Regions from separate parts of the Arthrobacter sp. YD2 genome, predicted to be linked through region 2. Evidence: riboswitches for the same ligand, from Rfam matches in the RefSeq annotation. Region 2 holds a riboswitch; the other holds the start of a gene.
The links. A riboswitch is a leader RNA that binds a small molecule or an ion and turns the genes downstream of it on or off. The one in region 2 is predicted to bind cyclic di-AMP.
Positions count from the first base shown of each region.

Region 1 (6,703 bases), on a different contig from region 2:
CCAACGGATCCGTCTGCCCCTTCCCTCTGGTTGAAGCCAAGGAGGCCATGAAAACCATGACTGTGGGCGATGAGCTGGTCATCAACTTCGACTGCACCCAGGCCACGGACGCCATCCCCCGCTGGGCGGCCGAAAGCGGCTACCCGGTCACGGACTTCTCCAAGACCGGTCCGGCGGAGTGGTCCATTACGGTCGCAAAGGCGTAGCCCGTCCCGCGCAGGCCCGCAGCGGATTCCGGCGCCGCCGGAGTCTGCCGGGGGCACCTGGCCGGGGAGGAAACCCGGCCCGGGTACGGGTCCGTCAGTCCTTGCGGCGGGCCCGGCTGGGCTGGACCCGGGGCGGCTCCCCCGGCATCTTGGGATAGTCCGGCGGGAAGGGCAGCTCGCCCAGCCCGTTGGCCAGGTCCCGCTCCCACCAGCCCAGCAGCACGTCGATGGAGCCGGGCCGTGCATACATGTCGGCCCACGGATCCCCTACCGTACGCAGCCGCTCGGGAATGGTGGCAATGGTGAAGTCACCCGGATGCACCTGTTCGAGTTCCTCCCAGCTGATCGGGCAGGAGACGGGGGCATCCGGGAGGGCGCGGGGGCTGTAGGCCCCTGCCATGGTCCGGTCCCGGTTGGCCTGGTTGAAATCCACGAATACACGCGGGCCGCGCTCTTCCTTCCACCACGCGGTGGTCACCTTCTCCGGCATCCGCCGTTCCACCTCCCGCGCTGCGGCAATGACGGCATGGCGGACATCCTGGAACTCATGCTCCGGCCGGATCGGGGCAAAGAGGTGGATGCCGCGGTTGCCGGAGGTCTTGATGTACCCCTCCAGACCTGCCTCGGCGAGGATGGAGCGCAGTTCCAGCGCGGCCGGGACGGCGTCGTCGAAGTCCGTGCCCGGCTGGGGGTCCAGATCGATGCGCAGCTGATCGGGATTGTCCGTATTCTCCGCCCGCGAGGGCCAGGGGTGGAATACCACTGTGTTCATCTGCACCGCCCAGACCGCGGCCGCCGGCTCATCCAGCACCACCTGCGGGTGGGACCGGGCACTGGGATAGGTCACCGTAACCCCGCGCATCCACTCCGGCATGCCCCGGGGCGGATTCTTCGAGAAGAACACTTCCCCCTCGATTCCTTCGGGGAAACGCTCAAGGGAGACCGGCCGGTCCCCGTTGGCCCGAATAAAGGCTTCACCCACGTCCGCCATGTAGCGCGCCAGATCGAGCTTGGTGATCCCCGGGACGGGCCAGAGCACCCGTCCGGGACTTGAAATTCGTATCTCGCGTTCCCCGTCCGGACCGGGAACCGTCAGTGTTTCCGCCTCGCGTGCCATGGGCCTGCTCCCCTCGCTTGTGGAACGAGGGTACCCCGTCAGGCGGCGGGCGTGTCCTGAGCCACGAAGGCGGTATGGTCCGGCCGCCGGTCCTTGCGGCCGTGCACAAAGTAGTACAGCACCGTATTGCCCAGCAGCACCGCAGCGAGGACCCAGTACATACCGTGGAACCCGCTCAGCGGCAGCAGTACTCCCAGCAGGAGCGGGCCCAGACCCACTCCGGCGTCCATAAAGATGAAGAACGTGGACGTGGCCAGGCCAATCCGTGCCGGTGCGGCCATGCCCACTGCGATGGCCTGGGCGCACGGCATCAGGGCACCGAAGCCGAACCCGACGAAGACGCCGGCCACGGCCATGACAGTGTCATTGGGGGCGTAGGCAAGGAGCGCCAGGCCGGCGGCGAAGGAGAGAAGCGTGGGGTAGACCACGGCGTTGTCTCCGTGGCGGTCCTGGATCCGGCCAACGAAGAGCCGCGATACCAGCACCACCCCGGCATAGACCACAAAGAAGACGCTTGCCCCGAGGACCATGCCCTCCGTCTGGGCGTAGGAGTTCAGGAAGGAAAGGATGCCCGCGTAGGCGGCACCGGCGATGAACATTACCGAGGCAATGGGAAGCACGGACACATCGAGGATGTCGCTCAGGTGCATGCGCCACTTGTTCTTCAGTTCCTCCGGGCCCGGCGTGCGCTCGGGCAGCCGCAGCACCAGGGAAAGAATCAGGGCAACGGCGGCGCAGGCGGCAGCAAACAGGAAAAGCGCACGGTAGCTGGCCGAGTCCACCAGCAGCACGGCCAGGAACGGCCCGACGGCGGTGGCCAGGGTGGTGGAGATGCCGAAGTATCCGGTGCCTTCCCCGCGCCGGTGGGCGGGGATAAGCCCCATAACCGAGGCCGAGAGGCTGGTGCTGGCGGCACCGAAGGCGGCGCCGTGGAGCAGCCTCACTGCCAGCAGCAGGCCCAGGTTCGAGGCCGGGATGTAGAGCACCGAAGCGGCTACGAAAACTGCGAGGCTGGCGATCAGCATGCGCCGGCGGCCAATGAAATCAAGGAACTTTCCGGCAAAGACCCGGGCGGCAAGAGCGCCGATCACAAACGAACCGGAGGCAAAGCCTGCGGCGCTGTCCGACGCGGCGAACTCCTGCACCGCGTAGAGCGCCATGGTGGTCATCAGCAGGTAAAAAACGAGGGAAATGAACAGGTTCGTGACAATCGCCAGCACGAATCCCCTGGTCCATAGTTTCTGGCTGCTGCCTGACACTCGCGTTGCTCCTGTGCATCGTTGAGGCTGCCCTCGGTTGAAAGGTAGCCTAAGTATCTTATGCAGGAGAGCTGGCGCACCGGCAACCCAGATCCGCCAGGGAGAGCGACTTCACATTTTTTGTCTGCGGAACGGCGGTGTATCCCTGGCATCACGTGCACCATATACAACATCCGTTATGCGCCCCCGGCGCCGGACAACAGTCAGGCCTGAAAAATCGGCGGGAACAGTGTGACGGCATGGCATTGGATGGCATTGCAGGGGCCGGAGTGACTAGCACATCGAGGCGCCACTCACACGCTGCAGAGAACCGGATCACTAAATGGTTATCCAACCGTAACCATCTTGTACGGTTATTTCCATGCCGCTCTGAACGCGGCTCCCCCGGACTAGTTACCTAGCTCTGCCGCTTATCCGGGGTCCACAGAACGCACCATCACGGCAGGGGCGGGGGAACCAATGACGGGTTCCACGAATCCTTGGGGTTAAGTCGCCGGATTCACTCCGATGACCGGGTGTCTCCCATCCGCATCCGACAGCTCACCTCGCAGGTATCGGGAGAGGTAAATCAACATGTCATTCAATAAGAACCGTGGACGTCACCGTGCCGAGACCGCCGGCGTTTGGTCCACCATCTCACAGACCACCGTCAGCCGCGGACGGACCATCGGCAGCACCGCAGCCGTTGTAGCCGCCGGATCCGGCCTGATGCTCGGAATGGCCGCACCGGCCTCCGCAGGCGTCGTAGCGAACGACAACTACACGCCGACCCAGGCTGCAGCTCCGGCCGCACCGGTCGCAGCCCCCGTGGCTGAAGCCGCTCCCGTTGCCGCTCCGGCAGCCGCCAGCACCACCCACACCGTTCAGTCCGGTGACACCCTGGGCGCCATTGCCGCCAACTACGGCGTCAGCCTGGACAGTGTCTTCGCCCTGAACGGCCTGTCCATGGCATCGATCATCTACCCCGGCGACGTTATCACCGTCTCCGGCGAGGCAGCAGCCGCACCGGCTGCCCTGGATTACGCTGCCGCCACCTACACCACCGAGGCCTACGCCGCACCGGTCGCCCCTGCTGCCGCGGACAACGGCATCATCAGCACCCAGGCCACTTCGGTTACCCCGGCCCCGGCTCCCGCCGCCGCTGCTGCCACCGGCAGCAACGCCACCATGCTGGCATCGGCGTACTCGCAGCTGGGCGCCGCCCAGGACTGCACCGTCCTGGTTGAGGTTGCCCTGCGCGCCGCCGGCCACTCCGTGGGCGACCTTGCCCCCGCACAGCTGGCTGCCTACGGCACCCAGGTCTCCACTCCGGAGCCCGGTGACATGGTCTACTACGCCGACGGCGGCATGGGTCTGGCCCACATTGCCATCTACATCGGCAACGGCGAGGCCATCCACAGCGGCTGGAACGGCAACCAGACCGTGGTCCAGTCCGTCAACGTCGGCTCCGGCCCCGTGTTCTACCGCGCATAAGGCTTAGCGGCCCGTCCGCGCACGGCAATCCTGCCGTAGCTACGCAAAAGCGTCCGTTCCCTGAAGGGGGACGGACGCTTTTGCGTTTCCAGCGCCGTTACGGCACAAACCGGTACCCCATGCCGTGCTCGGTCAGCAGATGCTCGGGACACCCGGGGTCTACCTCCAGTTTGCGGCGCAGCTGCCCGATGTACAGCCGCAGGTAGCCCGTATCGGTGGTGCCCGGCCCCCAGACGTCGTGCAGGAGGGTATCCCGCGTCACCAACATGCCCGGGTGTGCCAGGAGGGCCGCCAGCAGGCGCCATTCAGTAGGCGTAAGGCGGATGTCGGACCCGTCCGGCAGCCGGATAATCCGCCGGGCAGCCAGATCGACACGCACCGAGCCGAAGGATATTTCGCTCGGCCCTGCCGCGGCCGGTGTCCGGCGGGACAGGGCACGGATGCGGGCCAGCAACTCCTCGGTGGAGAAGGGCTTCGTCACATAGTCGTCAGCGCCGAGGTCCAGTGCACGGACCTTGTCCGCAGGATCCATCCGGCCGGATACCACCAGGATGGGCACCGCGCTCCAGCCGCGGACCGCCTCGATGACATCCATCCCGCTCAACCCGGGCATGCCCAGGTCCAGGACCAGCAGGTCAGGATGGGTATCCACGGTTTTACGGATGGCTGCACTGCCGCTCTCGGCGGTCACCACCTCGTACCCGTACGCGGAGAGCGTGATGCGCAGGGCGCGCAGTATCTGCGTATCGTCGTCGGCCAGCAGGATCCTCATCGGGCCCCCACCGGCAGGCCGCCTGCCCCGGCGGACACACGGTCCGCGGCAGGCAGCGAAAGGACCATGGTCAGCCCGCCGCCGGGTGTGTCTTCGGCCTCCAAGGTGCCGCCCATACCTTCAGTGAATCCCTTCGCCAGTGCCAGTCCCAGCCCCAGGCCGGTTTGATTGTCCGTGTCGCCCAGCCGTTGGAACGGCGTGAAGATGTCCGGTTGCCGTGGTTCCGGGACACCGGGGCCCGAGTCTATGACACGGATTTCCACCCGTCCGGAAAACTCGCTCACGGCCAGCACGGCTCTGGCCGACTCCGGGCTGAACCGTACGGCGTTAGCCAGGAGATTGACCAGCACCCGCTGCAGCAGCACCGGATCGGCAAGAACATTCCGGCCGTCCACAGGAATCCCGAGTTCCACCTCGGCCGGGCCCAGGTCCAGTTCCTCCAGTGCCGGCAGCACGGCATCGGCAACATTCAGCGGCTCCAGGTTCACCCCGACCACCCCCGCCTGCAGCCGGCTGACGTCCAGCAGGCTGGTCACCAGCGTGGAAAGGGACGCGAGTGATTCCTCGGCAGTGGCAAGCAGCTCGCTGCGGTCCTGCTCGGACCAGGTGACGTCCGTGGCCCGCAGTCCGGTAACCGCGGCGGTGGCCGCCGTCAGCGGCCGGCGCAGGTCGTGTCCCACGGCGGCCAGCAACGCCGTGCGTACCTTGTCCGCCTCGGCCAGGGACCCGAGCCCGCGGGCCGTCTCGGTCAGTTCCCGGTGCTCCAGTGCCGCTTCCAGCTGGGCGGTGATGACCGCCAGCAGCCGGCGGTCCGACGCCGCCAGTTCACGCCCCCACAGATCCAGGAAGGCGCGTTCCCCCACCGGCAGCCGGGTGAAGGCCGGGTCCCCCGGCGGGAGATCTGCCGGCCAGTCGCCGTCGGCGTACAGGTCCATGCCGTCCGCCCTCAGCCGCGCCGCGCCCAGGGTAAACGCCTCACGGGTGCGCCCCACCAGGGCGGCCAGGGCATCCTCACCCCGCAGCACGCTGCCCGCGACCGAAGCCAGCAGTTCGGATTCCGACGCCGACCGCCGGGCGGTGCGGGCACGGCGCGCCGCCGCATCCACCACGTAGCTGACCAGCAGCGCGTTCACCACGTACAGGCCCAGGGCCAGCATGTGGGAGGGCGTGGCAACCGTGACCGTGTAGAGCGGCTGGATAAAGAAGAAGTCCAGCGTGAGACCCGAAAGCAGCGCGGCGAACAGTGCCGGCCAGATCCCGCCCACCAGCGCCACCAGAATCACCAGCAGCTGGTAGCTCAGGACATCGCCGGTGATGGTCTCGGCGCTCCGGACGGCCACCAGCCCGGCGGTAAGCAGCGGACCTCCGGCCAGGGCCAAGGCAAAACCCAGCAGGCGGCGGCGCCTGGAGAGTGCACCGCCGAAGTGCGGCAGTACCAGCGCCCGTGCTGCCGCCGAGTGGGACACGATGTGGACATCAATGTCCCCCGACTCCCGGATCACGGTGGCACCGATCCCGGGGCCGGAGAGCAGCGCCGCAATCCGCGGGCGGCGGCTCACGCCGACTACCAGCTGTGTGGCGTTCACGCCGCGGGCAAAGTCCACCAGTGCCTTGGGAATGTCGTGGCCCACCACCTGGTGGAAGGTGCCGCCCAGTTTTTCCGCCAGGATCCGCTGCGCCGCCAGCTCCCCGGGCTCTGCTCCGCGCAGCCCGTCCGCACCGGCAATGTGGACGGCCAGCAGTTTCCCGCCGGCCGACCGGGCGGCTATCCGCGCACCCCGGCGCAGCAGCGTTCGTCCTTCGGGGCCGCCGGTCAGGGCTACGACAACCCGTTCCCGGGCTTCCCATTTACGGTGAATGCCCTGTTCCGCACGGT
Region 1 is NZ_JAUHHB010000002.1:569,065-575,767, forward strand. It holds gene QWJ37_RS09220 (sulfurtransferase TusA family protein) at 1-206, shown strand, start outside; gene ligD (non-homologous end-joining DNA ligase) at 301-1,323, opposite strand; gene QWJ37_RS09230 (MFS transporter) at 1,362-2,582, opposite strand; cyclic di-AMP (ydaO/yuaA leader) riboswitch at 3,004-3,150, shown strand; gene QWJ37_RS09235 (LysM peptidoglycan-binding domain-containing protein) at 3,156-4,055, shown strand; gene QWJ37_RS09240 (response regulator transcription factor) at 4,153-4,827, opposite strand; gene QWJ37_RS09245 (ATP-binding protein) at 4,824-6,703, opposite strand, start outside.
Region 1: another riboswitch for cyclic di-AMP. It lies ahead of QWJ37_RS09235 (LysM peptidoglycan-binding domain-containing protein); the one in region 2 lies ahead of QWJ37_RS14375 (M23 family metallopeptidase).

Region 2 (6,703 bases):
CAGTGTCTCTACGGCGGCCGCGATACCGGGCATGTCGCAGGCCAGCACCAGCGTCCATTCGGGCGGATCGGTCATGGCCAGGATGCCGGCCGCCACTGCTGCTGCCGGTCCGCCGAAGGCGGGTTCTTCACGGACCAGCACCGCCTCCGGTGCAGACCGGGCCAGGAGCGGGGCCAGCTCAGGCGGACCGGCGACGTATACCGGCCGCGCGTCGGGCACCGCGGCAAGGGTGGTTTCCAGCAGCGTTTTACCGTCCGCCAGCAATAGTGCCTTGGGCACACCGCCCAGGCGGCTGGAGCGGCCGCCGGCCAGGATAATTGCCGCGTGATCCGGGGGTCCGGGCATCAGGCAGCCGTGTCATTCTGCAGGAAGGGGTCCCATTGCGGGGACGGCCGTTCCAGTTCACGGATCTGCCAGCGGGCGCCGCGGGGCGCCTTGGGCGAAATGCGCAGCTGCCACCCGAGTTGCGCCAGGGTCTTATCCCCTTTGGTGTTGTTGCAGCGCAGGCAGCAGGCTACGAGATTCTCCCAGCTGTCATCTCCGCCGCGGGAGCGGGGCACTACGTGGTCCACCGTCGCCGCAGCCTTGCCGCAATAAGCGCATTCATGGTTATCCCGGCGCAGTACTCCCCGGCGGGTGGCAACAGTGCCCTCGCGGTAGGGAATTTTCACATAACGGTGCAGCAGGATCACGGAGGGCCGGGGAAAAATCTCATTTGGCCCGGCCACGGGTTCACCGCTCTCGGCTACCACGCTTGCCTTTCCGTTGAGGACCAGTACCAGGGCCCGGCGGAAGGTAATCACGGCCAGCGGTTCGTATCCAGCATTCAGAACGAGAGTGCGCATGCACATACCTCTTCATCTGCCGCCCACGAACCGGTGAGTACAAGACACCGTTCCGCAAACGGCACTTCGGATTGTCTATGCAAGAGTATGCCGGGATTCGCAACTTGGCCATTTTCACGCGCAAAACCCCGGCGGACACACCACTCCCCCGCTCCGCTTCCCCGCCCCAGCGACGACGGCGGGGTGCGGGTGTATCAAAGGGCCGGAGGGGTTAGACGGGCCGGGCGGGTTAAAAGGAATGGATTAAAGCCGGAAGGCTCCCCCCGAAGGAGGAGCCTTGCCGTGGTCTTACAGACTGTCTTACAAACTCACGCCCCGCACTCAGGCAGTGCGTTGATGTGCAGGGGTATTAGCCGCCTACGCGGATGTAAACGCCGCCGGAGCCAAGCTCCGCCGGAGCAACCACTGTGCTGTTTCCGTTGAACCCGCCGTGTACTGCCTGTCCGCCGCCTACGTAGACGGCAATGTGGGCCATGCCCATGCCGCCGTCGGCGTAGTAGATCAGGTCTCCGGGCATGGCCTCGGCTGCACTGACCGTCCGTCCAAGGGACAGGTAGCCGGCCGGCCATCCGTGGAAGTTGATGCCTGCGGCAGCCAGCGAATTGGTGGCCAGCATGGTGCAGTCCTGGCTGACGCCAAGCTGGGCGTAAGCTGCGGCCGCGATGGTTGCGCCAACTCCGGAAGGAACTTCCGGTGCCGGTGACGGGGTTGCCGCGGCCGGTGCTGCAGTTGCGGCACCGGTGGTGGCGCCGCCCTGGGCATTGGTGTTGGCCGTGGCGGGAACTACTTCCTGGGCCTGTACGGTCAGCGTGGGCGTCTCGGCAGGCACAGGCTCGGGAGCGGTGATCACACCGTTGATCCCGTCCCGCTCGAAGGAGACCTGAATGGTCTCCGGTACCTGGACGGGCTGGGCCGCGGAAAGGTTCAGGTTGCTGGTGCGGACATCGCGCAGGGTCTCCGCACCGGAGGCATTGGCGGCAACGCCGGTTGTCAGTACCAGCCCCGAGGCCGCGGCAATAACAGCGGCCTGGCGGCCCACTGTTCCTGCGTTGGCGCTCACGGCACCGGCGAGTGCGTTCAGCGTAGTGGTGCGTTCCACCGGCGCCCGGTGGCGGGCGCGCTCAGTTGTCGAGGTCATGATTCTCCGGCTCTCGAAAAACTGGGCTTAGCTGACCCGGACGAAGCTGGCGCCCGGCAGGTCGGAGAGGCTGTGCAGGCCGGTGTTCATACCGTTCAGCCCGCCGCTGATGACCTGGCCGTTGCCGACGTAGATCGCGACGTGGCCACCGGTGATGACCAGATCGCCGGGCTGCGGGCTGCCGACAACTGCGCCGAACTGGAAGAACTGGCCCGGGGCCAGATCGCCGACGGACTTGCCGACGGAGCGCAGTGCGTTTTCAACCATGGCGGTGCAATCCTGGGCAACGCCGATCTGGCCGTAGGCCGAGGCGACCAGGGCCGCGCCGACGTTGCTGGGAGCAGCGGTTTCCGGTGCGGGTGCGGCAGGAGTGGAGGAAGCCGTCATAACGGCGGCACCGGCAGCGGCCGGGGCAGCTGCGGGTGCGGTTGCTGCAGCGGCGGTCTGTGCTGCCTGGGCAGCCTGTGCAGCTGCCTGCTCGGCTGCTGCGGTTGCTGCTGCTTCTTCTGCTGCAACCTGTGCGCGGTACTCGGATCCATCGATGGAACCGGCGGTAGCGGCCAGCTGCAGAGCGAAGGGGGCGTTGGCGGGAGCGGTGACGCTGCCGTCCACGAAGTTCAGGGTGGTGGCCTCAAGAGCCTGGCGGTCCGTATTCACGGAGGAAGCCTGTGCAGGGAGTCCTGCAGCCAGCACGAGGCCGGATGCTGCTACTACGACGGCGGCCTGGCGGCCTACGGTACCGGCGTTGGAGCTGACTGCCTTGGAAAGCGCGGTGATCGGGTTGGTCTGTACGGTGGCAGCGCGACGGCGGCCATGAGCGTGTGATGACACAAGTTTGCCTCTCCCAATGCCTACGAGGTGAGCTGTCGGATTCGGATGGGAGTCACCCGGTTGCCCGGCCTAATGGCCTTTGCAACTTAACCCCAAGGGTTTCTTTCGAAACCCGAAATTGGTTCCCCCGCCTCTGCCATGCGATTCTGCGAACGGACTTCAAACAGTGGCAGAGCTCGGCGATCTGTTCGAAGGTGCCCGATCGTTGGCGAATCAGGCACGAGGACGAGCGTACAGCAACATTTGCTCTATGTCACGTTCCGATCACGAAACGATATTCGTCCGGTTACAACCAGTCCCGCGGGTCGACCACTTCGCCGTTAACTACGACCTCAAAATGCAGGTGGCAGCCGGTGGAAGCGCCAGTGGTTCCGCTTGCGCCCACCAGGTGTCCGCGCTTGATTTCGGTACCCACGGTGACTGCTGCGCTGGACAGGTGGTTGTACGTGGTCTCTACGCCGTTGCCGTGGTCAATCACCACACGGTTGCCCCCGCCATAGGGGTGCCAGCCGGCAAAAACGACCGTGCCGGAGGCAGCGGCGTTTACGGCGGTGCCGCAGGTGGCAGCGAAGTCCTGGCCATTATGCATTTCGCCGGCTTCACCGGTGATGGGGCTGACGCGGTGTCCGAACCCGGAGGTTTCGATGAGGGCGGCGTCCAGCGGAGTGGAGAGTGTGCCCTTGGCCGCGGCGGGAACCACCGTGCTGCCGGCAGCAACCGTAACCGAGGCGAGCTTGGCGTCCGGATCGAAGGCGCTGCTTAAACCTGCCCTGGCGAAGCCGACATTGGCATTCGGGTCAGCCTGTACTGGCGTACTTGTCGCTGCAACCGGTTCCGACTGCACTGCGGGGTCCCCGGCAGCCGCCGTCGTCGGCAGGGCCGCGGTGAGGATCAGGCCCGACGTGGCAGCGGTAATGGCAACCTTCTGGGCGGCTCCCCCAACGGAGATGGTCTTGGTTTCAGCCCGCCGGCGGCCGGAGGACGTTGAGTTGCGCTGACGCGCAGGCGTAACAGGAGCAGACGCACGGCGCCGGCCCGAAGCAGCATGCTTCGACAAGTAATTCCCTCTCTTGGATCGCCTACGAAGTTAGCTGTCGGATTCGAGTAGAGAAACTCGGCCTCCGGTCCGGCGGCGTGCAGGCGGCTGGGCGTGCACGGCTGTCGGCGTCCGGAAGGCTTCACCCCAAGGCAGCTGTGCTGCCGGAAAGTGGGTCCTCCGCCCCTGCCTGAACGGTTGGTACTCCGGTCCGCTGGCAGGGCTCGGCGGACGGACCGGATAACGATGGTGTTTCAACGTCAGGAACTCACTATAGGGTAAACGCCACAAAAGTGACCATTCCGTTACCCGGCGTGGGACACGAAGACGTGCGCCGCAACCTCCGCAGGCAGTTCCAGGGCCCCTTCAATGCCGGGCACACGGACTGAGATATACCCGCCCACTTCTTCCGCGGTGATCCGGGCGCCGGGCCGCAGGCCTGCCTCGTCCAGCTGGGACAGCAGTTCGGGCTCCACCTGGATGGGCTCGGCCAGGCGGACCAGCTTCAGCGGGGCGCCCGGCACAGCTTCAGCGACCATGGAGACCAGGTCATTGACTCCTGAACTGAAGACCTCCGAGGCTACGCCGCCGATCGCTTCCAGGCCCGGGATGGGGTTGCCGTAGGGGGATTCGGTGGGGCGTCCCAGCAGCTCGTAGAGCCGCCGTTCCACCCGTTCACTCATGACATGCTCCCACCGGCAGGCCTCGTCGTGGACGTAGGCCCAGTCAAGGCCGATCACATCGGCCAGCAGGCGTTCGGCCAGCCGGTGCTTCCGCATGACCTCCGTGGCGCGGCGCCGGCCGAGTTCGGTCAGCTCCAGCCTGCGGGTTCCCGCGACCACCACCAGGCCGTCGCGCTCCATCCGCCCAACTGTCTGGGACACGGTGGGGCCTGAGTGGCGCAGCCGTTCGGCAATCCGCGCCCGCAGGGCAACAATGTTTTCCTCTTCCAGTTCCAGGATGGTCCTGAGGTACATCTCAGTGGTGTCAATGAGATCCGTCATGACGGGCCGCTCCTACTAAGGAAGAAAGGAGGACAACATACCGCTGCCCCGGGTGTACGCCAACACGTTAGCCTATTCGCCCGACGCCCCGTAAATTGCCCGGCCTGCAGCACATCCTCCCGTGGCCGGGGTCATAAATCGTCCGGTGGAGGAGGGTGCGGCAGAATGGAATTGCATACGCGCTTTCCCCTGACACGCTTGGAGCGATAACCAATGGGCGATACCGCCGCACTGAAGATTCCCGCCGGACTCCTGCCCCGCGACGGCCGGTTCGGCGCCGGACCGTCCAAGGTCCGCCCGGAACAGATCGAGGCGCTTGCGCAGGCCGGAGGCAGCCTGCTGGGCACCTCCCACCGCCAGGCACCCGTGCGCAACCTTGTAGGCAGCATCCGTAACGGTCTCTCCGACCTGTTCTCGGCGCCCGAGGGTTATGAAGTGGTCCTCGGCGTCGGCGGGTCCACCGCCTTCTGGGACATTGCCTCCTTCGGCCTGGTGGAGAACAAGGCCCAGCACCTCTCCTTCGGTGAGTTCGGTTCCAAGTTCGCCGCCGCCACCAACAAGGCGCCGTTCCTCTCCGCCTCCAGCATCATCAAGGCCGAACCGGGTACCCGGCCGCAGCCCGTGGCCGAGCCCGGCGTAGATGTTTACGCCTGGCCGCAGAACGAGACCTCCACCGGCGTAGCAGCTCCGGTCCAGCGGGTGCAGGGCGCCGACGACGGCTCCCTGGTCCTCATTGACGCCACTTCCGCTGCCGGCGGGCTGGACGTGGACCTGGCCCAGTCCGATGTGTATTACTTCGCGCCGCAGAAGAACTTCGCGTCCGACGGCGGGCTGTGGCTTGGCATGTTCTCCCCCGCCGCGCTGGAGCGTGCGGCGCGGATCAACGCCGGCGACCGTTGGATCCCCGACTTCCTGAACCTGCAGACGGCCATTGATAACTCGCGGCTGAACCAGACCTACAACACGCCGTCGTTGTCCACTCTGGTGACCCTGAACTCGCAGGTCCAGTGGCTCAACACCAACGGCGGGCTGGCCTTCGCCGCCGGCCGCACTGCCGAATCCGCCGGCCGCATATACTCCTGGGCGGAGAAATCCGCGGTGGCCACACCGTTCGTCGCCCGGCCCGAGGACCGCTCAAACGTGATTGCCACCATCGATTTCGATGACAGCATTGACGCGTCCGCCATCGCTGCGACCCTGCGTGCCAACGGCGTGGTGGATGTGGAGCCCTACCGCAAGCTGGGCCGCAACCAGCTGCGGATTGCCACCTTTGTTGCCATCGAACCCGATGATGTCAGCGCCCTGCTGAACTGCATCGACTACGTGATCGAGCATTCCTGACCCTTCAGGCCAGCAGCATCAGGCGCAGGACCCGGACACTAGGCGTTGTCCGGGTCCTGCGCCTTTTCCGGGATGTCTGTGGTCATGCTCAGGCGGCGCGGCAGGCTGCGGTCATAGTGGAACCGCATTCCGTAGGTCCGCCACGCCCAGACAAAGCCCAGTGTGGCCGCCACAATGCCGGCAGCGGCCGCTACCCCCAGGCTCCAGCGCGGACCGAAGGCGTTGGAGACCCAGCCGACCACCGGGGCGCCCAGCGGCGTTCCGCCCATGAAGATCGCGAAATACAGCGCCATCACCCGCCCGCGCATTCCCGGTGCGGTGGTGGTCTGCACATAGGCGTTGGCGCTGGTCATCAGCGTGAGGGCGAACAGCCCCACCGGGATCAGCGAGAGTGCGAACAGGATCAGGTTGGGTGCGGCGGCGGAAAGGATGCAGGCGAACCCGAAGGCACCCGCGGCGCCGAAAACAAACCGCAGCCGTGGCCGGTCCCGGCGGGCGGAGAGTAAGG
Region 2 is NZ_JAUHHB010000003.1:729,175-735,877, forward strand. It holds gene QWJ37_RS14355 (NTP transferase domain-containing protein) at 1-345, opposite strand, end outside; gene QWJ37_RS14360 (HNH endonuclease) at 345-845, opposite strand; gene QWJ37_RS14365 (NlpC/P60 family protein) at 1,195-1,983, opposite strand; gene QWJ37_RS14370 (NlpC/P60 family protein) at 2,011-2,814, opposite strand; cyclic di-AMP (ydaO/yuaA leader) riboswitch at 2,818-2,982, opposite strand; gene QWJ37_RS14375 (M23 family metallopeptidase) at 3,101-3,871, opposite strand; cyclic di-AMP (ydaO/yuaA leader) riboswitch at 3,875-4,090, opposite strand; gene QWJ37_RS14380 (metal-dependent transcriptional regulator) at 4,156-4,854, opposite strand; gene serC (phosphoserine transaminase) at 5,068-6,195, shown strand; gene QWJ37_RS14390 (MFS transporter) at 6,234-6,703, opposite strand, start outside.